Pseudoduganella dura: one gene and its partner. The protein of the gene in region 1 binds, or shares a complex with, the protein of each later gene. Links are inferred from orthologs where the notes say so. Each region holds a gene or a part of one and is shown on either strand. Other genes may lie near its edges.

The links.
Region 2: the proteins of xseA (region 1) and GJV26_RS09130 are in contact, whole or in part, in a cryo-EM structure (PDB 8TXR), measured with the Escherichia coli proteins. The link is inferred for Pseudoduganella dura from one-to-one orthologs.

What each region holds. Positions count from the first base shown.
Region 1 is NZ_WNWM01000002.1:1,426,089-1,437,862, forward strand. Bases 3,168-6,141 are described here. They hold xseA (exodeoxyribonuclease VII large subunit), read left to right. Parts: upstream 3,168-3,962; coding sequence 3,963-5,321; downstream 5,322-6,141. Other genes in these bases: GJV26_RS06435 (LacI family DNA-binding transcriptional regulator), read left to right, coding at 5,373-6,141. Outside these bases: kdsB (3-deoxy-manno-octulosonate cytidylyltransferase), read right to left, coding at 1-556; GJV26_RS06410 (Trm112 family protein), read right to left, coding at 570-746; lpxK (tetraacyldisaccharide 4'-kinase), read right to left, coding at 727-1,767; GJV26_RS06420 (ExbD/TolR family protein), read right to left, coding at 1,873-2,295; GJV26_RS06425 (MotA/TolQ/ExbB proton channel family protein), read right to left, coding at 2,333-2,935; more of GJV26_RS06435, read left to right, coding at 6,142-6,398; sodB (superoxide dismutase [Fe]), read left to right, coding at 6,586-7,164; GJV26_RS06445 (chitobiase/beta-hexosaminidase C-terminal domain-containing protein), read left to right, coding at 7,518-10,397; mgrA (L-glyceraldehyde 3-phosphate reductase), read left to right, coding at 10,499-11,536; GJV26_RS06455 (SDR family oxidoreductase), read right to left, coding at 11,650-11,774. UniProt on the Escherichia coli protein: Bidirectionally degrades single-stranded DNA into large acid-insoluble oligonucleotides, which are then degraded further into small acid-soluble oligonucleotides.
Region 2 is NZ_WNWM01000002.1:2,066,930-2,078,697, reverse strand. The notes cover bases 2,754-5,721. They hold GJV26_RS09130 (exodeoxyribonuclease VII small subunit), read left to right. Parts: upstream 2,754-4,088; coding sequence 4,089-4,355; downstream 4,356-5,721. Other genes in these bases: dxs (1-deoxy-D-xylulose-5-phosphate synthase), read left to right, coding at 5,258-5,721; GJV26_RS09125 (polyprenyl synthetase family protein), read left to right, coding at 4,352-5,257; GJV26_RS09135 (aromatic ring-hydroxylating oxygenase subunit alpha), read right to left, coding at 2,754-3,623. Also shown: GJV26_RS09145 (sulfurtransferase), read right to left, coding at 657-1,511; GJV26_RS09140 (DMT family transporter), read right to left, coding at 1,521-2,444; more of GJV26_RS09135, read right to left, coding at 2,523-2,753; more of dxs, read left to right, coding at 5,722-7,129; GJV26_RS09115 (sialidase family protein), read left to right, coding at 7,475-8,641; GJV26_RS09110 (hypothetical protein), read left to right, coding at 8,638-9,399; GJV26_RS09105 (hypothetical protein), read left to right, coding at 9,403-10,239; GJV26_RS09100 (IS1595 family transposase), read right to left, coding at 10,380-11,339; GJV26_RS09095 (cob(I)yrinic acid a,c-diamide adenosyltransferase), read right to left, coding at 11,450-11,768. UniProt on the Escherichia coli protein: Bidirectionally degrades single-stranded DNA into large acid-insoluble oligonucleotides, which are then degraded further into small acid-soluble oligonucleotides.

The DNA of each region.
Region 1 (11,774 bases):
GGCGCAACGGCAGGTAGCCGTCGGGCAGCGCGGCAGGACGAGACTGCGCCGCCTGTGCGAACGCGTCGCGCGCCCAGGGAATCGTGGCGCGGCTGAAATACAGCGCGCGGCCTGCCCGGTCCAGTACCACTTTGACCACGTTCGGATTGAACGCATCGGCCACCTCGTGCAGCGGATGCGCGCAGGTGGACATCGGCACATCGGCGCCGATGCGGGCGGCGCAGGCGGCCAGCAGCGCCGGGTCGATCAGCGGTTCGTCGCCCTGCAGGTTGACGACCACCGCCTGGGGCGGCAGGTCGAGGGCGCGCGCCACCTCGGCGATACGGTCGGTACCGGACGGATGATCGTCGCGCGTGAGCATCGCCGCGATGCCGTGCGCGGCGCACGCTGCCAGGATCGACGGGTGATCGGTGGCGACGATGATGCGGCCGGCGCCCGACAGCGCGGCGCGCTCGGCCACGCGCACGACCATCGGCTTGCCGCCAAGGTCGGCCAGCGGCTTGTCCGGCAGCCGGGTCGATGCCAGCCGCGCGGGAATGATGACGGTGAAGGTCACGGCAGCCGCCCGCTTATTCGACGGTGTCCTGCAGCGTGCGGGCCTCGTCGGCCCACATGATCGGGATGCCGTCGCGGACCGGATAGGCCAGGCGGTCGCCGCGGCAGATCATTTCCTGGGCTTTTTTATCGTATTCCAGCGGGCCCTTGCAAACAGGGCAGACCAGGATGTCAAGCAAACGTGCGTCCACGGCATTTCTCCACAATGTGTTCGATGAGCGCGGCATCGATCTGCGCGTTCACCGGAACGACCCACAGCCGGGGGTCGTTCCTCAGTTCTTCGATGTGCGCACATTTTACTGCATCCTTCTCGGTCATCAGGATCACTTCCGCCTCCACGTGCGCGAAGGGGCGGTCGAGAAAATCGTGATGATCGGGCAGCGGCAGTTCCTGGAACGCCAGCCCGGCATCGGCCAGCATGCGGAAGAAGCGCCCCGGGTTGCCGATGCCGGCGGCCGCCACCACGCGCCCGCGCCCGCCGATATGGCGCAGCGGTACGCGGTCGCGGCGGTCGCCGAGGCGTTCGGCGCAGTCGCCCGCCAGCACCATCTGCCAGGGGCGGCCGCCCACCCTGGCCGCCAGGCGCGGCGTCAGCGCCGGCGCATTGACCACGGTGACGTCGCGCCGGCGCGAAGGCGGTTCGCGCAGCGGCCCGGCCGGCAGGGTCCAGCCGTTGCCGACGCCCCGGCCATCGAACAGCACCACTTCGACATCGCGCTGCAGTGCATAGTGCTGCAGGCCGTCGTCGGTGACGATCACGTTCACTTCCGGGTGCGCGGCCAGCAGCGCCCTGCCCGCCTCGGCGCGGTCGCGGCAGACGAACACCGGGCAGGCGGCGCGGGTGGCGATCAGCACCGGCTCGTCGCCCGCCTCGGCAGGCGTGGACAGCGCGGTGACGGCGCGCGGCCCGGCGGGGCTTGTCCCGCCGCCCTTGCCGCCGAAGCCGCGCGAAATCACGCCCGGCGTCAGGCCCGCCGCGCGCAGCCGCTCGACCAGCCAGATCGTCAGCGGCGTCTTGCCCGTGCCGCCGATGAAGATGTTGCCCACCACGATCACGGGCACCGGCAGCCGGCTCGATTTCAGCACGCCGGCCCGGTACAGCCAACCGCGCAGGGCCGTCAGCGCGCGGAACAGCAGCGATACGGGATACAGCGCGCAAGCCAGCGGGCCGCGCCTGAGCCAGGCGCGGGTGAGGGTCGATTCGAGGTTCATTGGTCGCGAGTCAGTGGATCGGAAGCCGCCGGCCGTGGGCGAACGGGATGGCGTGACGGGCCACGCTTGTTTTCCACGCTTGTTTTCCACCCTTGTTTTCCACGCTTACTTGCCGGCCCCGGTCTGCGCCGCGAACGTCAGCTTGCCGAAACCGGCGATGCGCGCCGCCTCCATCACGTTGACCACCATCTGGTGCATCGCGAACTGGTCGGCATTGACCACGACCACCGGGTCGCTGCCCGGCTTCGCCGCCGCTTTCAGCACCGACGCCAGCCCGGCCACGTCGCGGAACGAGACCTGCTCGCCGTTGATCGTGTAGTTGCCCTTGGCATCGACCGTCACGTCGATCTGCTCCGGCTTTTCGGCCGCCTTCTGCGCATCGGCCGTGGGCAGCGTGATCTGCAGCTCGGTGAACTTGCTGTAGGTCGTCGTCACCATCAGGAAGATCAGGATCACCAGCAGAACGTCGATGAACGGGATCAGGTTGATCTCCGGGTCTTCCCGGCGCGCACCCTTGCGAAAATTCATGTGCCTTGCCCCCCTGTACCTGGACGCATGTGCGCGCTCACTGGCGCGCGCCGTGGACCACGTCGACGAAGCGCACGGCCTGCTGCTCCATCTGGATCACGTAGCCGTCCACCAGCGCGCGGAAGTGGCGGTAGAACACCAGCGTGGGCATCGCGATCGCCAGGCCGAAACCGGTGTTGTACAGCGCCACCGAAATGCCGTGCGCGAGCTGCGTGGGGTTGTTGCTGCCGGAGCCCGCGCCGAACAGTTCGATCATGCCGACCACCGTGCCGAACAGGCCCATCAGTGGCGCCAGCGAAGCGATCGTGCCCAGCGTCGTCAGGAAGCGCTCCAGCGTGTGGGCGACACCGCTGCCGGCTTCCTCGATCGATTCCTTCATCACCTCGCGCGGCGCGCTGACGTTGCGCAGCGCGGCGGACAGCACCACGCCCAGCGGCGAACTGGTCTCGAGCTTGCCGAGGATCTCGGGCGTGATGTTGCCGCTGCGGTAGACGCGCACCACCTCGTCGAGCAGGTTGGGTGGAATGATCCGGGCCTGCCGCAACGTCATCAGACGCTCGATGACCAGCGCGGTGGCAACGATGGAAGCGATCAGCAGCGGCCAGATCGGCCAGCCGGCGGCTTGAAAGATGGCGAGCAAAACGAACTCCTTGTAAAAGCGCAGACGCGCAATGTAGCGTGTTGCCGAGGTGGCGGCAAGTGTGGACAGGCACGATGTCCCCGCCTGGGACCCCGTGCGCGCCGCTGCGCCACCATCGCCTGCCATGTTTTGCACAAATTCTGTGGAAAAGACTGTGCGCAATGCCGACTCAACATTATAAGTCATTGATTTATAAGTAAAATACTTTGTAGCACATTTTTTGAGCAAAGGCTATGCCGCCAGCCGCCCGGGGTTCTTCACAACTTCTGTGGACAATATTGTTGGCAACGCTGCCGGCATGCATGCAAGTCGTTGTTTAAGCAGGTAATTTTCAATGTGCGCAAAATGCTTGCAGTACCGCGGCAAGACCCGTCCCGGGCAGGCGGCCTTCTGCACAGTAACTGTTGATAAGATTGTTGGCAAGGCACTCCGGAGATTGGAAAGTCTTTGATTTATAAGGATAAAATAACAAAGCTCAAAAATGAGGCAATGGCAGGAAATTGCCGGTTTTTTTGCTCGACTGGCCGGGCTGCTCTCCTTCTGCACAAAATCTGTGGACAATATTGTGCGCAATGCGGCTGGTAAGCCGCAACCCTGTTGATTCTTAAGGAAAAAACGTCAACGCCCAAAAATTAGGCAGACGCGGCGAAGACGATGCGGTTGCAGGTACCCCCGAAAAGATGGCCTTTCTGCACAGCTTGTGTGGATAAAATTGTGGGAAAGCAGGAAAATCGGAGCGCAACCCGTTGATTTTCCTGATAAATATTTTCGTGCGGAAATTTTTGGCAAGCGCCTGGAAGTTGTCCACGTTCCCCACAGATTCTGTGGATATCTTTGTGTGTAAGAATCTGCACTGTAGGGGAAGTCCTTGATTTGTAAGAATAATCTTACGCTGCCCACGAATGCGGCAATCGTTTTTATCCTTATAAATCAGCAGGTTGGAAATACACCTTGCTGTTTTAAGCGAGATATGACATAAGCATGACCGCTTGATGACTCTGTGGACAGAATCCGCGATGACTAACCGATGACTACCTTCGACCGCCCCGATTCAGCCCCCGGCCAGAGCGCCGTGATCACTGTCAGCGCGCTGAACCAGGCCGTCTCCCGGCTGCTGGAACGGTCTTTTCCATTGACCTGGATCGCCGGGGAAATTTCCAACTTCACGCGTGCCAGTTCCGGGCACTGGTATTTCACGTTGAAGGATGACGCCGCACAAGTGCGCGCCGTGATGTTCCGCGGCCGTGCCCAGTATGCCGGCTTCGTGCCGCGCGAAGGCGACAAGGTCGAGGTGCGCGCGCTGGTGACGCTGTACGGCCCGCGTGGCGACTACCAGATCAACGTGGAGGCGATCCGCCGCGCCGGCGTCGGCGCGCTGTTCGAAGCCTTCATGCGCCTGAAGGAGCGCCTGTCCGCGGCCGGCCTGTTCGACGAGGACCGCAAGCGCGCCCTGCCCCTGTTTGCCCGCACGATCGGCATCGTCACCAGCCCGCAGGCGGCGGCGCTGCGCGACGTGCTGACCGCCCTGCGCCGCCGCGCGCCGCACGTGAAGGTGGTGCTTTATCCCACGCTCGTGCAGGGCCAGCTGGCCGCCGAGCAGATCGCGCTGGCGATCCGCACCGCTTCGGCGCGCGCCGAGTGCGACGTGCTGCTGGTCTGCCGCGGCGGCGGCAGCATCGAGGACCTGTGGTGCTTCAACGATGAGGCGGTGGCCTATGCAATCGCCGAATGCGCCATGCCGGTGATTTCCGGCGTGGGCCACGAGACCGATTTCACGATCGCCGATTTCGCCGCCGACCTGCGCGCCGCCACGCCCACCGCGGCCGCGGAGCTGGCCGCCACACCGCGCGGCGACTGGCTTGCATCGTTGCGGGCCGACGCCACCGACCTGCACCGCGCGATGCGCCGCACGCTGAACGACGCCGCGCAAACGCTCGACCACCAGAGCCGCCGCCTGCTCAGCCCCACGGCGCGGATCCGCCAGCAGCGCCTGGCCCTGCTGGCGCTGTCGACGGCGCTGATGCATGCCACGCGCACACCCGTCAACCAGTCACGCCACGCGCTGGAACGCCTGGCCGGACGGCTGGCCGCGCAGCGACCGGACACGCGCGCCGCGCGGGCGCACCTGGGCGCATTGCAGCACCGCTGCGCCGTCAACATGGCCAGCCGCGTGCAGCGCGAACGCGAGGCGCTCGGCGCGCTGGCCGCGCAGCTCGAAATGCTGAACCCGCAACGCACGCTGGAGCGCGGCTACGCGATCATTGCCGACAGCAAGGGCGCGATCCTGCGCTCGCCGGCACAGCTGCAGCCGCGCCGCAAGCTGCGCGTGCGGCTGGCCGAAGGCAGTGCCGACATCACCGTGTCCGGGGTACAACCCACGCTTTAAAGTCGTTCTAGTATGTTAATCTTGCCTGTCGGTACACCCACGAGATAACAATTGAACAAACCAACAGCGCCAGCAGTGGCAGCCGGGCCTTCGACCCTGCTCGACGTCGCCCGGGAGGCGGGCGTCTCACCGTCGACCGTATCGCGCATCCTGAACGGCACGGCCCGCGTATCCGACGACAAGCGGCAAGCCGTGATGAAGGCCATCGCGCGCACCAACTTCGCGCCGAACCTGATGGCGCAGGGCCTGAAAAAGGGCCGCTCGCACACGATCGGCATCATCGTGCAGGACATCTCGTCGCCGTTCTTCGACGAGACGCTGCACGGCGTCGACGACGGCCTGAAAGGCACCGGCTATGCGTCCGTCATCGTCACCGGCCACTGGAGCGCGCTGGAGGAAGCGGACCGGATCCGGCTGCTGCTGGCGCGCAAGGTGGACGGCATCATCCTGCTCTCCGGCAACCTGCCGGACGAAGAATTGCTGCACTTCGCCACGCAGCGGCCGATCGTCGTTACCGGCCGCGCACTCGATGCGCCGAATGCGCTGGGCTTCACGATGGACAACGAGCATGGCGCCTACCTGGCCGTGCAGCACCTGATCGAACTGGGCCACCGCCGCATCGCGTTCGTGTCGGGGCCGCCCAGCCATGCGGATGCATCGAGCCGCCTGCGCGGCTACCGCAAGGCGCTGGAAGGCGCCGGCATCGCCGTCGACCCGGCACTGGTCGTAGAAGGCAACTTCCACGAGAACAGCGGCCTGATCGCGATCAACCACCTGTTCGAGACGCGCCAGGAGTTTTCCGCCGTGTTCGCGGCCAACGACCAGAGCGCCTATGGCGTGCGGCTGGCCCTGTATCGCAAGGGCGTGCGCGTGCCGGAAGACGTGTCGCTGGTGGGTTTCGACGACCTGCCCGGTTCATCGTTCACCACGCCGCCGCTGACCACGGTGCGCCAGCCGCTGTACGAGATCGGCCTGACCGCGATCACCGCGCTGCTGCGGCTGATCAGCGGCGACCGGGTGCCCACGCGCGTACCGCCGGTCGAACTGGTGATCCGCGAGACCACGCTGCCGCGCTGACGCGCCTTGCACGGCACGGCGGCCTGGCGCAGTTATCTGAAGCAAGCGGGAAAACGCAGTCGATCCGATATACGCGGTCGCGCAGGCTCACTATTCGAAAGGGTTTCGGCAGGGCGGCGGGGGACGCATTACAATGATGGGCGTTTTGAAAACGTTGATTCTTCAGTCCCCTCATAAGGAAATACACATGGAACATACTCTGCCTCCCCTGCCGTACGCCAAGGATGCCCTGCTGCCGCACATCTCGGCTGAAACGCTGGAATACCACTACGGCAAGCACCACCAGGCTTACGTCACGAACCTGAACAACCTGATCAAGGGCACCGAGTTCGAGAACCTGTCCCTGGAAGAAATCATCAAGAAATCCTCCGGCGGCATCTTCAACAACTCCGCGCAGGTGTGGAACCATACGTTCTTCTGGCACTGCATGGCACCGAACGCCGGCGGCGCGCCGACCGGCCCGGTGGCCGACGCGATCAACGCCAAGTGGGGTGCGTTCGACAAGTTCAAGGAAGAATTCTCCAAGTCGGCCGTCGGCAACTTCGGTTCCGGCTGGACCTGGCTGGTGAAGAAGGCCGACGGTTCCGTCGACATCGTCAACACGTCGAACGCCGCCACGCCGCTGACCACCGAGAACAAGCCGCTGCTGACCGTGGACGTGTGGGAACATGCGTACTACATCGACTACCGCAACGCGCGTCCGAAGTTCGTTGAATCGTGGTGGAACCTGGTCAACTGGGAATTCGTGAACCAGAACTTCGCCTGAATGTGACGTGCTCCGGTTCCGGGGCACGGTTCGGCAAACGGCCCGCCTCGCGCGGGCCGTGTCGTTTGATCGGGGCGTTGTTCGCATTCACTGTGTAATGCTTCAAGGAATGGAAATTTTTCAGCAAACTGGCCCGACTTCCCGCGAAAAGCGCCTTGATCAGCCATAACCTTCGTAGCGCGACCGCTTCGTGGCCCCCTCCCTTCCCCGCTTTGCCTTGATATAGATCAAAGCCCAACCGTCCCTCCTGATCGCATGCTGGCGGTTCGCATCGATTACATTGGCTGGCAGGCAGCACCGCGCCTTCCTGAACGCCTCGAACCCATTCCGCAACCATGCGGCAGGAGACCGACATGAACCAGTTCCCCCGCGATTTCCCGCACACCCTCACCGGTTTCGGCGGCGATCCGTCCCTGAACCAGGCCCAGCACCGGGAAGCCTGCAGGAAATGCCCGGTCATCCTGATGCACGGCAACGGCGGCAATTCGGTGCATCCCAAGTACGGCATGGTGATCATGAAAGGGTTCCTGAAGGAGGCCGGCTACCAGGATTGCGAGTTGTGGTGCTGCGATTACCTCGGCGAAAACAACGAGGCCGCGCCGATACCGGGCGTGCACCGCGACCACATCGACGCCGTTCGCGGCTTCATCGACGACGTGCGTGCCTACCTGGGCGTGGCCAGGGTGGATTTCATCGGCCACTCGCTCGGTTGCGGGATGGTCAACGGCTACCTGCGGGGGCTGCAGCCGGACGGCCAGTGGAACAGCGCCGACCACCGCCTGCATGCGGCCGGAACCTTCGTCAGCCTGGCCGGCGCCCAGTACGGTCTCGGACAGTTCAGTTCGGACGAATTCCGCACGGGCGGCGAATTCGAAACGCTGTCGCATCAATTTCGCGACGTATCCAGCGACGACACCCCGTCCGGCAGCAGCGACAGCTCGGCACAGATCGCGCCGATCGACGCATGGAAGGTCGCCACGTCGCTGGACGACGACCTCGTCAATTATGTCGCCGTGATCGCGCGCGGCGACTTCGTCGACCAGCAGCATCGCGACACGAGCCGGCGCCACGGCGCCCATCTCAACCTGGTGCGCGACCTTGGCGCCGGGCTCGGCGGCCATGAAAAGGTCATCAAGAGCCAGGCCGTGTTCGACGCGTTCAAGGGTTACCTGAACCGCTATCCGCCCATCCCGCCGGTGACGTTCACGGTCGACAGGAACAGCGGCAACTACGGCACGAACCTGCAGGTCACCGTCACGGTATCGCCGCCCGGTGCCACGGTCGCCTATACCGCCCGCCGCGTCACGAAAGCCGTGACGGCGGGCTACCTCGCCGAGTCGGTGGCCGAAACGCTGGAAGGCGCGCTGCCGCACAACGGCACGCTGACACTGGCCCATGACGGCGCCTGGGACGTGCGCTTCTCGTCAGGCACCGGCGACGCGCTCGAACGCGCGTACGGCGTCAACGCAGCCATCCCGAACCTGACCATCGTTACACCGGAAAACCCGCCCTTCCAGGTCAGCCTGGAAGTGGTGACCAGCACCGACAAGGGAACGGTGTACTACAGTACCGACAAGGTGGGCTGGCTGGCGCAGTCCACGGTCTTCATCCGCGAAACCGCCACGCTGCATTTCATCGCGATCGATGCCGATGGCCTGGCGTCGCCCATCGTGTCGCGCTCGTTCCTGAAGAAGCCGGTGGAATTCGTGAAGGCCACGCTGACGGAGCATTTCCTCGCGCACCGGCTCGACGTGGGTGAATACGTCGACCTGACGGTGGAACTCGGCGGCAATGCCGTGATCACACTGTATTTCATCGACAACGACTGGGTGCGCGATCCCGACACGCCCGAAGTGGCGCCCGAGCCGCCGGGCATCACGCTGTCGGACGATTCCGGCGTCAAGACCGGGCCGTTTACGCTGACCGTGGCCGCGCACCATGCCACCGATGCGGCGCCGGCCATTCATTACACGCTCGATGGTTCCACGCCGACCCGCCGCTCGCGCGGCTTCACGTCGCCGGGGCGAATCGTGTTCGATACGGCCGGCACGAAAACACTGAAATGCCGTGCCCGCGACGCGGCGGGCAACTGGTCCGACACGGTAACCAGGACCTACCGGCTGGAGTTCGGCCACCAGCCTCCGGCGATCCGGTGCGACAGGCCCGGCGGCGTTTACGGACGCGCGTTCCATACCGTGATCTCCGGCCCCGACGAGCATGCCATCGTGTACTACACCGAAGACGGCTCCGACCCCGCCGATGGCCGGAACCCGGGCAGGAAATCCTTCGAAGGCAGCAAGCGCTTCCACATCCGCGGCAATGGTCCGCATGCGATCCTGTGCCATGCGAAGGACGGCGCCGGCGGCGAGACCGCCGGCGCCTTCGGCTGGCGGATCGACGATCACCGGTATCCGGAAACCCGGATCGCGCCATCGGCCGGCGGCAGCTTCGTCGACGGGGTCCGCATCGAACTGGAAGCCGCCGGACCGTGCGCATGGACCCGCTACACGCTCGACGGCAGCGAACCGTCGGACACCAACGGTGAAACCTATACGGCGCCGATCCTCCTCGACCGCTGCGCGCGCCTGCGCTTTCGTTCGATGGGCCCGGCGGGGCAGCTGGAACCGGTGCGCAGCGCGGACTTCATCGTGACCCGGCACCCGGACCAGCTGGCATTCGACAGCGACCCGCGGCACACCGGCTACCTGGTCGCCCGGCGCGGCGCCGGTGCCGGCGCTCCCGGCCACGCCGGCGAGGCGATATTCGCCGGCACGGGAAGCCTGCTCAGGATCGGCGACGATGGCGGCGGGCGCGCCGAGGCGAGGGCCTTCGTGCACTTCGACACCTCATCCCTGCCGGACAACGCGGCAATCGGCAATGCGTGCCTGGAAGTGACTTTCCATGGCAAGTCCGGCGATCCGTGGGGCGGCGGCGGGACGGTCGCGATCGACGTGCAACGCGGCTACTTCGGTTCGTCGCGCAACCTGCATGCGGGCGACTGGGATGCCGCGGCAACGGCCGAAGGCGTCGCGCAGATCGGCGGCTTGTCGCCCGGCACGTGCCGGTCCGACGATTTCTCCCAGGCCGGCCTGCAAGCGATCAACAGGGCGGGCGTCACGCAGATCCGGCTGCGGTTGACCGCTCCCGCCGGCGCGCCGTCCGGCGCCTGCCTGCTGCTCGAAGGGGGCGCGCAAGTCAGGCTGCATGTCACGCTGGCCAGCCCGGACCGGTAACGCCACGGCGGGGCAGCGCGGTGCGGCAAGCCGGCCTGCACCCGTGCTATCATCTTCCGAAAGCTCGCCGCCCGGCGGGCTTTTTCTTTGCTGGAGAAACGATGACCTACACCGCATCCCGCCACCGTTATGAAACGATGCAATACCGCACCTGCGGGCGCAGCGGCCTGAAACTGCCGGTGCTGTCGCTGGGCCTGTGGCACAACTTCGGCGATACCACGGCCACGGCCACGCAGCGCGACATGCTGCGCACCGCGTTCGACCACGGTATCACCCACTTCGACCTGGCCAACAACTACGGCCCGCCATACGGCAGTGCCGAAACGAACTTCGGCCGCATCTTCCGCGACGATTTCAAGCCCTATCGCGACGAGCTGATCATTTCCACGAAGGCCGGCTGGGACATGTGGCCCGGCCCCTACGGCCAGGGCGGCGGCTCGCGCAAGTACCTGCTGGCCAGCCTGGACCAGAGCCTGCAGCGCATGGGACTGGACTACGTGGACATCTTCTATTCCCACCGTTTCGATCCGGACACGCCGCTGGAAGAAACGATGGGCGCGCTGGCGCACGCCGTGCAGCAGGGCAAGGCGCTGTACGTGGGCATTTCGTCGTACTCCGCCGACAAGACCGCGGAAGCGCAGCGGCTGCTGGCGGAATGGAAGGTGCCGTGCCTGATCCACCAGCCGTCCTACAACATGCTGAACCGGTGGATCGAAACGGAGGGACTGCTCGACACGCTGGGCCGCCAGGGTATCGGCTGCATCACGTTCACGGCGCTGGCGCAGGGCATCCTCAGCGACAAGTACCTGAACGGCATCCCGCCCGATGCGCGCGTGAACCGCCCCGGCGGCGGCTCGCTGCTGCCGGCCCACCTGTCGGAGGAAAACCTGCGGCGCGTGCGCGGCCTGAACGATATCGCCAGTGCGCGCGGCCAGTCGCTGGCGCAGATGGCGCTGGCCTGGGTGCTGCGCGATCCGCGCATCACGTCCACGCTGATCGGCGCCTCCAACAGCGCGCAGATCCGCGAGAACATCGGTGCCCTGGAGTACCTTGCGTTCACCGATGAGGAACTGGCCGCCATCGATGCGCTGGCCCAGGAAGGCGGCATCAACCTGTGGGCCGGGTCGTCGGCGACCTGATCCCGGATGCGGCCGTGCACGGATGAGCCCGTGAATACCATGGGATCAACCCCGGAAGTGGACACGGCCGCGTCAGTAAATCACGGCCGCGTCAGTCGATCGCCGGACCGTCGTCAGACGATCCCGCCGTTGGCGCGCAGCGTCTGGCCGTTGACCCAGCTCCCCGGCCGCACCAGGAACGCCACCGCCTCGGCGATGTCTTCCGGCTGGCCCAGCCGCTCCAGCGGCGCCATCTTCG
Region 2 (11,768 bases), 640 kb from region 1 along the record:
ATCTTGGTTCACGTGCCGGAAGCAATGGCGTGGACTGTGTAAACGCTGAAGGCCGCTGCGGCACGGGAGATCTGAAGGTATCGCATCGGTCAGTGGGGAAAATAGTGGTGGTAATTACAGGGTAGCTGGAATCAACCGCGTCATGACGGATACATAATTGCTCGAAAAATTGTGTATTCGCTCAGTTTCGTGCGAGCATGTTTGCATCGCCCAGCTACATGCAGATAAAACGTGAGTCTCAGCCACATCTTACGATTGCCGACATCCCGCCCTGTCTACGCGCTCGCTGTCATCGCCGCCCTCCCGGTCGTCGCGCTCAGGGCCTTCGGCTATGTTTTCTTCCTGAACTCCACGTCCAGCTGGGCGATCGTGCCGGCGCTTTCACTCATCGGCCTGCTGCTGATTTCGTTGAACGTGTCTTCACTGCCCAGGGCGCAAGATGTGGAACCGCAGGGCTCCTGGTCGGCTGTTACGTGGCCAGCCTCTGCTGGAACGGATGGTGGACGGTGATGCAGCGGCTCGCCGACGGGGGCAATGCGTTATTCGAGATCGGGGAAGCCGTCCTGATCGCCCTGCTGGCCGTGCAGTGCTGGTTTCCCCGCCAAGAGACGTAATAAACGCCGTACTGCCGTTCAACGGAAGACGGCTGCAGGGGCTCAGGCCCCCGTCGCCACCGGCCGTTCCGCCGAAGCGCACCACTCCGACCACGAACCCGGATACAGCGCGGCACCCGGCAAGCCGGCCACTTCCAGCGCCAGCAAATTGTGGCAAGCCGTCACGCCCGAGCCGCACTGCATCACGGCTGCGGCAGGGGAGGCGAACAGCGGCGCGAACTCTTCCTTCAGCTGCGCGGCGGGCTTGAACGTGCCGTCGGCCTGCAGGTTGTCCTTGAAGAACCGGTTCTTCGCGCCGGGGATGTGGCCGCCGACCGGGTCGATCGTTTCATTCTCGCCGCGGAAGCGGTCATTGGCGCGGGCGTCGACCACGGTGAATGCCCCCGTGGCCAGGTTCGCCACCACATCCTCCACCGACACCGCGCGCGTCAGCGCAGGCCGTTCGGCGATCGAGCCGGCGGGACGGACCGGCGCCGGTTCCGTCGTCAAGGACTGGCCCGCGGCCTGCCATGCCGGCAGGCCGCCATCGAGCACGGCCACGGCTTCATGCCCCACCGACCGCAGCAGCCACCACAGCCTTGCCGCATACATGCCGCCGTGCGCGTCGTAGGCCACCACCTGGCTGTCGTCATCGATGCCGAAGCGGCGCAGCGTGGCGACCAGCGCCGCACGGTCCGGCAACGGATGCCGGCCGCGGAACGTGTCGCCGGTGCCGGTCTTCGGGCCCGACAGGTCGTCGTCGATGCTGGCGAACTGCGCGCCGGGAAGGTGCCCGGCGGCGAACGCTTCGCGGCCGAAGGCCGGATTCATCAGGTCGTGGCGGCAGTCCAGCACGAGCCATTTCGGGTCGTCGACATGGCTGGCCAGGGTGGCGGCATCGATCAGGGTGCTATGCATACGGTCTCCTCAAACTTCGCTGGCAATCGGATCCGTCGCGGCAACGGCCTTGCCGCGCTCGGTGCTCTTCGTATTGTAGAACGTGGCGGCGCTGCCGGAGGCGAGGATGATGGCGATGCCCAGCCAGCTGTGCCAGTCGAACGTGTCGGCAAACACCAGCACGCCCCAGATACTGGAAAACACGATGCCGGTGTATTGCAGGTTGGCGACGACCAGCGTGTTGCCGAGGCGATACGCGCGCGTCATCGTGATCTGCGCGGCCGTCGCGAACAGGCCGATGCCCAGCAGCAGCAGGAAGCCGTGGCCCGTGTTCAGCGAATGGAAGACCACCGGGCCGCCGCCGGCTTCGGCCACGTGGCCGCCCAGGCCGGCCACCACGTTCATCAACGCGAAATAGAACACCACGCGGTATTCGGGCTCGCCGGCCAGGCCCAGCTTGCGTACCTGCATGTAGGCCATCGCCGTCAGCACCGACGAGCCGATGGCGATCAGCGCATACACCAGCTGGTCGGACTGGAAGGCGGGCTGCAGCAGCAGCACCACGCCCACGAAGCTCATCGCCACCGCCACCAGCAGTGGCCAGGCGATCCTGTTCTTGGCATGCCACCAGCCGTGCGCGAACAGCCAGACGGCGATCCAGATCGGCGACAGATAGTTCAGCGTCATCGCGGTGGCCAGCGGCAGCTTGGCGATCGAGAAGAACCACAGCCACAGCGAGATCACGCCGATCACGCTGCGCCACAGGTGGCCCATGCCGAAGCGGGTCTTCAGGGTGCCGCCCTGGATCAGCACGAGCGCCAGCAGCACCGTCACGCCGACGATCCCGCGGTACATCACGATCTCCGAGGTGGAGAACATGTCCGAGGCGAGCTTCACGCACACGCCCATGGCGGCAAACAGGAAACTGGCGAACAACATCCACAGCGATTGCATTAAAACTTCCTTCCCGGAAAAATTCGAGGGGACAGTCCGTTGCGATCCGGATCTGTCCCCTCGATGATTGATTTTATTTTATACGGCGATCTTACTTCGGTACCACTCGTGGAAGTGCTGCATGCCGTCCTCCATCGGGCTCTGGTACGGCCCCGCATCCGATGTGCCGCGATCCAGCAGGATCTTGCGGCCGGCGTCCATCCGCTGCGCGATTTCGTCGTCCTCGACGCACGTTTCCATGTAGGCCGCGCGTTCCGCGTCGACGAATTCGCGCTCGAACAGCACGATCTCTTCGGGGTAATAGAACTCCACCACGTTTTTGGTGCGGTTCGGGCCTTCCGGCCACAGCGTGGACACCACGAGCACGTGCGGATACCACTCCACCATGATGTTCGGATACAGCGTCAGCCAGATCGCGCCGTACGGCGGCGCCTCGCCGTTGCGGAACTTCAGCACCTGTTCATGCCAGCGCTGGTACACATCGGAGCCGGATTTCTGCAGGCCGCGGTTGACGCCCACCGTCTGCACCGAATAGTCGGCGCCGAATTCCCAGCGCAGGTCGTCGCAGGAAACAAAGCCTCCCAGGCCGGGGTGGAAGGGTTCGACGTGGTAATCCTCGAGGTAGACCTCGATGAAGGTCTTCCAGTTGTAGTCGCAGTAGTGCACTTCCACGTGATCGAGCATGTAGCCGGTGAAGTCCAGGTCTTTTGTGACCGACATGTCCTTCAGCTTGTCCATCACGTTGAAGCCGTTCTGCTCGAACAGCAGGCCGTTCCAGCTTTGCAGCGGGGCTTTCGGCAGGTTCAGGCACGGCGTTTCCGGGAAATGCGGCGCGCCGATCAGTTCCCCTTTCAGGTCGTAGGTCCAGCGGTGCAGCGGACAGACGATCGTGCTGGCATTGCCGCGCCCATTGAACATCAGCGCCTGCCGATGACGGCACACGTTCGACAGCAGTTCGATGCCGTTCGCGTTACGAACCAGCATGCGGCCTTCGTTTTCCGCGGCGAGCGTCGCAAAATCGCCGGCATTCGGTACCATCAGTTCATGGCCCACGTAACGGGGGCCATCCTGGAACAATTGCTGCATTTCACGCCGCAGAAGCGCTTCGTCAAAATAGACGTGGACCGGAAGTTGCGCATTCGAGCGCGCGAGCCTGGCGTGGGTACCCAGATCGGACATCCCAACCCCCCTTAATTTAAAGTACGGCAACCAAGAAGAGACAGAATCCGCAAAGACCTGAATTCAAAGTATGAGAACGGTATTTCGGACAGAACCGGAGATTATAGCCCGACTGGCATAGTTCTGCCGATAAATCTTCGTTCCATCCCCCGCGGTGCCCGGCATTGTGCCCGGTTTCGATTCCCGGTGGAGTCCGCCTGGTCATTGTGGACAGGCGCAGCTCTTGCAACGTGCAGCCGTTATGCAGGGGCAGGGCGGCGGAACGCGAAGGGCCAGGCTTGCATGGCTGTACCGTTTCGCAAGCGCTGGGCACGTTCCACGAATTGAATGCTTCACTCGCTGCTTTACGCCGTGTTCCACCAATTGCAACATGCCAAGCCCGGCCGGGTTGCCATTTTGGACCGTCCGCGACACTTTGTTCTAAAATAACGGGCTACACTGGCGATTGAGTCCAATTTACGTACCATGGTCAAACAAATTAACGGCGCAAACGACGCGGCTTCGAACACCGCGCCCGCTTCCTTTGAGGAAGCGATGGCCGAGCTCGCGCAGCTCGTCACGCAGATGGAATCCGGGCAGCTGCCGCTGGAGGCGTCGGTTGCCGCCTATGCGCGCGGTTCCGAACTGGTGAAATATTGCGCGGGCCAGCTGGACAAGGTCGAATCGCAGGTCAAGATCCTGGAAGGCGACATGCTCAAGCCCTTCGCCGACGGCGACGAGGGCGCGCCATGACGGAAACGTTCGAAGCGGTCACGTTCCAGGACTGGATGCGCGGCGTGCAGGCGGGCATGGAGGCGGATATGTCCGCCTACCTGCCGGCGGCCGAAGCGGCGCCCGCGAAGCTGCACGAGGCGATGCGCTATGCGCTGCTGGGCGGCGGCAAGCGGGTGCGCCCGCTGCTGGTGTATGCGGCCGGCGCGCTGTTCGGCGCGGATGCGGCGGCCCTGTCGCGCGCCGCCGCCGCCGTGGAAATGATCCATGCGTATTCGCTGGTGCACGACGACATGCCGTGCATGGACGACGACGACCTGCGCCGCGGCAAACCCACCGTGCACGTGGCCTACGACGAGGCGACGGCGCTGCTGGTCGGCGACGCGCTGCAATCGCAGGCGTTCACCGTGCTGGCCGGCTGTGAAAACGTGCCACCGGCGCGGCTGCTGGCGATGGTGCGGCTGCTGGCCGATGCCGCCGGCTCGGGCGGCATGTGCGGCGGCCAGGCCATCGACCTGGACAGCGTAGGCATCAGCCTCACGCTCGAACAGCTGGAACGCATGCATCAGCTCAAGACGGGCGCGCTGCTGCGCGCCTCGGTCGTGCTGGGCGCGCTGGCCGGCAAGAGCCTGGACGATGCCGAGCTGCACGCGCTGCATGCCTACAGCCGCGCTATCGGCCTGGCATTCCAGGTGGTGGACGATGTGCTCGATGCAACGGCCGATTCGGCCACCCTGGGCAAGACGGCCGGCAAGGATGCGGCCGACAATAAACCCACCTACGTCTCGATCCTGGGGCTCGACGAATCGGTCGCCCTGGCCGAACAACTGCGGCGCGAAGCCCATGCGGCCCTTGCCGCCTTCGGCGACGACGCACTGCGCTTACGCGAACTCGCGGACCTGATCGTGCAGCGGAAGGCATAAATGAAACTCCTTGAAACCATCAACAACCCGGCCGACCTGCGCAAGCTGCCGCGCACCCAGCTGACGCCGCTGGCCGACGAGCTGCGCAGCTTCCTGCTCGATTCCGTGTCGAAGACGGGCGGCCACCTGTCGTCGAACCTGGGCACCGTCGAACTGACCGTCGCACTGCATTACGTATTCAACACGCCGCACGACCGCATCGTGTGGGATGTGGGCCACCAGACCTACGCGCACAAGATCCTCACCGGCCGGCGCTGCCAGTTCCACACGCTGCGCCAGTTCGACGGCATCTCCGGCTTCCCGCGCCGCGTGGAAAGCGAATACGACACGTTCGGCACCGCGCACTCGTCCACGTCGATCTCCGCCGCGCTGGGCATGGCGCTGGCCGCCAGGATCAAGGGCGAGCAGCGGCATGCCATCGCCGTGATCGGCGACGGCTCGATGACCGCCGGCATGGCGTTCGAGGCGCTGAACAACGCCGGCGTGGAAGAAGACTGCAACCTGCTGGTGATCCTGAACGACAACGACATGTCGATCTCGCCGCCGGTGGGCGCGCTGAACCGCTACCTGGCGCGGCTGATGTCCGGCCAGTTCTATGCGGCGGCGAAAAATGTCGGCAAGTCGGTGCTGCCGGCGCCGATGCTGGAACTGGCGAAGAAGCTCGAAGAGCATGCCAAGGGCATGGTGGTGCCGGCCACGATGTTCGAGGAATTCGGCTTCAACTACATCGGCCCGATCGACGGCCACGATCTCGATTCGCTGATCCCCACGCTGCAGAACATCCGCAACCTGAAGGGGCCGCAGTTCCTCCACGTGGTGACCAAGAAGGGCCAGGGCTACAAGCTGGCCGAGGCCGAGCCGGTGCTGTACCACGGCACCGGCAAGTTCAACCCGGCCGAGGGCATCAAGCCGGCCACCGCGCCGGCCAAGATGACGTACACGGAGGTGTTCGGCAACTGGCTGTGCGACATGGCGGCCGCCGACAAGCGCCTGGTCGGCATCACGCCGGCGATGCGCGAAGGCTCCGGCATGGTGCGCTTCCATGCCGAATACCCGGACCGCTATTTCGACGTGGGCATCGCTGAGCAGCATTCCGTCACGTTCGCCGGGGGGCTGGCCTGCGAAGGCCTCAAGCCGGTGGTGGCGATCTATTCGACATTCCTGCAGCGCGCCTACGACCAGCTGATCCACGACGTGGCGCTGCAGAACCTGGACGTGACGTTCGCGCTCGACCGCGCCGGCCTGGTGGGGGCCGATGGCGCCACGCACGCCGGCAACTACGACCTGGCGTACCTGCGCTGCATTCCGAACATGGTGGTGATGGCGGCGTCGGACGAGAACGAATGCCGCCAGATGCTTACGACCGCGTACCAGTATCCGGGCCCGGCCGCCGTGCGCTACCCGCGCGGCGCCGGCATCGGCGCGGCCATGTCGACGGCGCTGACGACGATCGAGCTGGGCAAGGGCGAACTGCGCCGCCAGGGCGAACGCGTGGCGATCCTCGCGTTCGGCGCGATGGTGGCGCCGTCGCTCAAGGCCGGCGAGCAGCTCGACGCCACGGTGGCGAACATGCGTTTCGTGAAGCCGCTGGATGTGGCGCTGGTGAAGGAACTGGCCGCGTCGCACGACTATCTCGTCACGGTGGAAGAGGGCTGCGTGATGGGCGGCGCCGGTGCCGCCGTGGCCGAAGCACTGGCCGAAGCGGGCATCGTCAAGCCGCTGCTGATGCTGGGGCTGCCGGACAAGTTCATCGATCACGGCGACCCGGCCAAGCTGCTGGCCAGCGTCGGACTGGATGCGGACGGCATCGCCAGGTCGGTCAAGGCGCGCTTCCTGGGCGGCGAACCGCGGCTGGTGGTCAGCAACGGCTGACCGTGATCGCCACCGGCGATGTTTGTCCGGCAAACACGACAGAACGGCGCCGCGGCGCCGTTTTTATTTGTCATCGACATGTGCTCGACCGGCAGCCGGGTGCCCCGGTTACTCGCGGCAAGTTGAAACATTGCCGTTCGGTTAAGTGGGCTGCAATAATCAGCCGCCCGAATGGCTGGCTTACCCCCTCTTTTACTTTTTCCTGTAGCATACCGACTTTCGTCTACGCAAAACGTTGACGAAAATCAAAGCAAGGCTTGTGGCACATCATGGCACGCAAGCCGGTATTCATATTGGGCGGGGAAACACGGTATCTGTTCTCATGTCCACCTTTCGGGAGACGGAATGGGAGCAGGGCGCCCACCTGTCCGGCGCACCACTCGCCTGGTCGCGCTGGCTTGCATCATTGCCGCAGCGAGCGCCATGGCGGCCGAAGCGCTGCGCTGGAGCCACGGCACACGGCAGGTCGAGCGGCCCGCCGTCGCCACGGTCGCCGCACCAAAATCCATTACCTTGAGCGAAGTCAGCCGGGCCATCATCCCGATGCCGCGCGGCGTGCCATCCGCCCACGCGAGCGCGCTGGCCGCGCTGCCCGGCGGAAAACTCGTGTCGTTCTGGTGGGCCGGCAGCCGCGAAAGCGGGCCGGATGTGAAAGTCTATGCATCGCGCTGGGTCAACGGCGCGTGGAGCGACAACTGGGTGGTGGCCAGCCGCGAATCGCTGGGCCAGGCACTCGGTTACGGCATACGGCGCATCGGCAACCCGGTGGCCTGGACCGCGCCCGACGGTACGCTGCACCTGTACGTGGTGGCCACCGGCCTGGGCGGCTGGGCCGCCGCGCGCATCGTGCAGCTGCTGTCGCACGATGACGGCGCCAGCTTCACCGTGCGCCGCGTGCTGCCGATGTCGCCGCTGTTCAACACCAGCACGCTGGTGCGCACGGCGCCCGTGGCGCTGGCCGACGGCGGCTGGTGGCTGCCTGTCTATTTCGAAATCGGTAACAAGTACCCGATGCTGATGGCGTTCGATGCCGGCGGCGAGCCGCGGCGCATCGCCCGGATCGGCAGCGGCACCTCGTCGCTGCAGCCGGCGATCGTGCCGGTATCGGCGACCGAAGTGCGGGCCTGGATGCGCGACGCGGGCGAGGGCCAGCGCGTGCAGCAGGCGATCAGCCGGGACGGCGGGGCGAGCTGGGAAGACCTGGCGCCCACGCAACTGGCGAACCAGAGCACCTCGCTGGCGGCGCTGCGCCTGTCCAGCGGGAGCTTCCTGATGCTGTACAACCATGTGGCGGCGGGCGGCTCGGACCGCAACGTGCTGTCGCTGGCGCTGTCGACCGATGCGCGCACGTGGCGCCCGCTGGCCGACATCGTCAGCGGCAAGCCGGGCGACGAGTTCTCCTACCCGACGATGCACCAGGTGGGCGACAAGCTGCACATCACCTATACGCACCAGCGGCGGTCGATCGCCCATCACCTGCTGCGCATCACCCCTGGAAAGGACCGGTTATGACCCTGCCCGATCTCGCCTTGCAGATCGTCTATGGAAAAGTGGCGTGGGCGCTGGTGCTGGTGGCGATGCTGGCCGCGTTTGCGGCCCGCTTTCTGAACGCATATGTGCCAGCTTCCCTGCACGGGTCCGCGCCCCGGCGCCAGGGCGCGGCGGCCGCCGCCGTCATCGTGCTGGCGTCGCTGCCGGGCGAATGGTCGCCGGCCTGGTGGCTGACACTGGCCTTCCAGTATCCCAGCGGCCTGCTGGCGGGCTGCGCGCTGATGTCGCTCCTCGCGGCGCGCCGGCAGGAGCCGGCTCCCCGATTCATGCTGCCGCTGGCCGTGGCGCTGCCGCTCGTGCTGATCGGCGTGGTGCTCTACCTGGATACGTTCGGGGTGGTGGCACTGGGCCTGTACTATGGCGGCTTTGGCGCCGTCGGGGCGCCGCTGCTGGGCTGCTGCGCGATCGCGGCATGCGCGTTCGCCATCTTCCGCGGCCATGCCGTGCAGCCGGCGCTGGCGCTGATGACGGGCCTGTTGCTGCATGCGCTGCTGCGCCTGCCGACGGGGAACCTGTGGGACGCGCTGCTCGATCCGCTGCTGTGGTCATGGGCGCTGGTCTCGTCCGTCGTTGCCGGCATGCGCCAGGCCGCCGGTGCCCGCATGCCCGCACTGGAGCCGGGCCACGAACCCGCACCCGAGCCGGCAATGGCAACCGCACTGGCCACCCCGCCGGTGCCGGCCGCCGTCATCGAACAACTTCAAACCGTCAGGGAGTAATACGTGGTACAGAACAAGTGGTACATTCATCCGGTGATCGCCGTGGCGGTCCTCATCAATGTGTTCGTGATGGGCCTGGCGATCGCGTGGTCCGGCGACCAGGCGGCGCTGTGGCGCCTGCTGGTGGAAGACGGCATCGTCGAATGGATGCAGTTCCTGTGCTTCGCGGTCACGTCGGGCCTGCTGGCCTTCGCCGCGGTCGAGCACTGGCAGCGCGGGCGCAGAGTGGACCTGGTGCTGCTGGCGCTGGCCGGCCTGGCCGGTATCGTGGCGCTGGCCGCGCTGGAGGAAATCAGCTGGTTCCAGCGCATCCTGAACATCGCCACGCCCGAATACTTCGCCCACAACAACCGCCAGGGCGAGACCAACCTGCACAACCTCGCCATCGGCGAGAAGGGCAGCATCCACAAGACGATCCTGCTGAAGATCATCGCCATCGTCGGCCTCACGCACAACATCGTGCTGCCGCTGCTGGCGCGCAAGCGCCCGGCGATCCGCGACTTCGTCGAGAAATTCGGCCTGTATCTGCCGCCGCTGTCGGCATCGGTGATCTACATCGTGCTGGTGGCCATTTCCCACCTGGTGATCGATCACCCGCGCAAGGGCGAGCTGGGCGAGATGTTCGGTGCCGTGCATTACCTGGCCACGGTCTTCGCCGCGTACTTCCTCGGCATCGGCTATGGCAAGCGGCCCGTCTTCGAAACGCCCGCCGACGCACGCCGTGCCGGCACGCTGTTCGCCATGCTGCTGGTCTTCCTGCTGATGACCGCCTGGCTGCTGAGCGCCGGCGCCGGCGCCGGTTCGTACCTGCAGGTGCATCCGGATGGCGGCAAGGGCTGATCGAACCCGCCGACCTTGCGCAGTTGATCTTGCGCAGTAAATGTCCTGGTGCCTGGCCCCAGGACATTCGTTGATTTTGGCGCTGTTCGCATTAGCTGTGCAATGCTCCAAGGAACGGAACTTTTTCAGCAAGCTGGTCTTTAGCGATGGCTTCCGGCGACGCCCACCCACAGCCATTGGGCCGGTAGCGCCAGCCGGGCCGCGTCGAGCACGCGTTGCCAGCCGGTGTAGTTGGCCAGGTAGCAACTGGCCACCCCGTTGAAGCGGCGCAGCCAGGTCTTGAAGCGGCTGTGCCACCCGTTGACGTTATTGAGGTGCATTGCGCCCCGGGCACGGACGCCGGCGCGAACGTTGAGGGCTTCGTGGGTAATATTGGCCGCGTGAGCAAAAGTTCCGTATGCCTTGGCACCATCGCTGATCAGCAGCACATCGCAACGCAACACAGGGAGCAGGTGACGCGCCAGCTGCCGCGCGCTGACCGGGCCTCGCCCGGTAACGAATTCGTGCGTCACCCTGGCACGGTCGCGGGCGACCAGGATGCAGTCCAGTTCGTGGCTGACGCCGCGGCGTGCCGCCTTGCCGCCACGCTGCCGCGCCGGGCGGTTCAGCGTTCGCGAGCCTTTTTGCGATTCCAGTAAATATGTTTCGTCCACCTCGACCATGCCTGCCAGTTGCGCCGGGCGTTCGCGGCGCACGCCGGCGATAAACCGGTGGCGCCATCGGAAGCTCGTCGAACGGGCGACGTCGACGCGCCGGGCCGCATCGCGCACGGTACGCGAATCGATCAGGCACTGCAGGTATGGCAGCCATTTGTCGCGATGGCGCAATCGTGCCAGCGGCGTGCCGGTCAGCGCGTTGTAGCTGCGCGTGCACGCCATGCAACGATAACGCTGAAGGCCATTGGCCTGCCCGCAGCGATGCCGCCGCCCGCAGCCACAGTGCGGGCAAGGACACGCGCGGGCGGCCTGTTCAACAATGCCGAGGCAATTGCCACGCGACGACAGTGCCACGAGCCACGCTTCCAGGCTGGCGACCTGCTGATCAGTCAATTGCTCCTGGGTGAGTGCTTGAAACAGTCCGGCAAAGCCTGCGGGATCCATGTTCGCTCCTCGTCTGCATGAGTTACCTCAACAAGGAGTAAGACAACGACCAGTTCGACTGGTTCCCCGATTTACCGCTAACAGCGCCTTGATTTTCCGCAGGTTTTCTATTAACTCCGCTTGCGCTCGTGGTGCCACAGCACGTCACTGCCGCCGGCAAAGCGGTTCAGCACCCGGGCCAGCACGAACAGCAGGTCCGACAGGCGGTTCACGTACTGCCGCGGGTGGTCGTGGAGCGTTTCCTCGCTGCCCAGAGTGACGATGCTGCGCTCGGCGCGCCGGCACACGGTGCGGCACACATGCGCCAGCGACGCGGCGCGCGAGCCGGCCGGCAGGATGAATTCCGTCAGCGCAGGCAGCGTGCCGTTGTATTTCTCCAGCAGCGCATCGAGCCGCTCCACGTGCTCTTCCTTGATCAGCTGGTAGCCG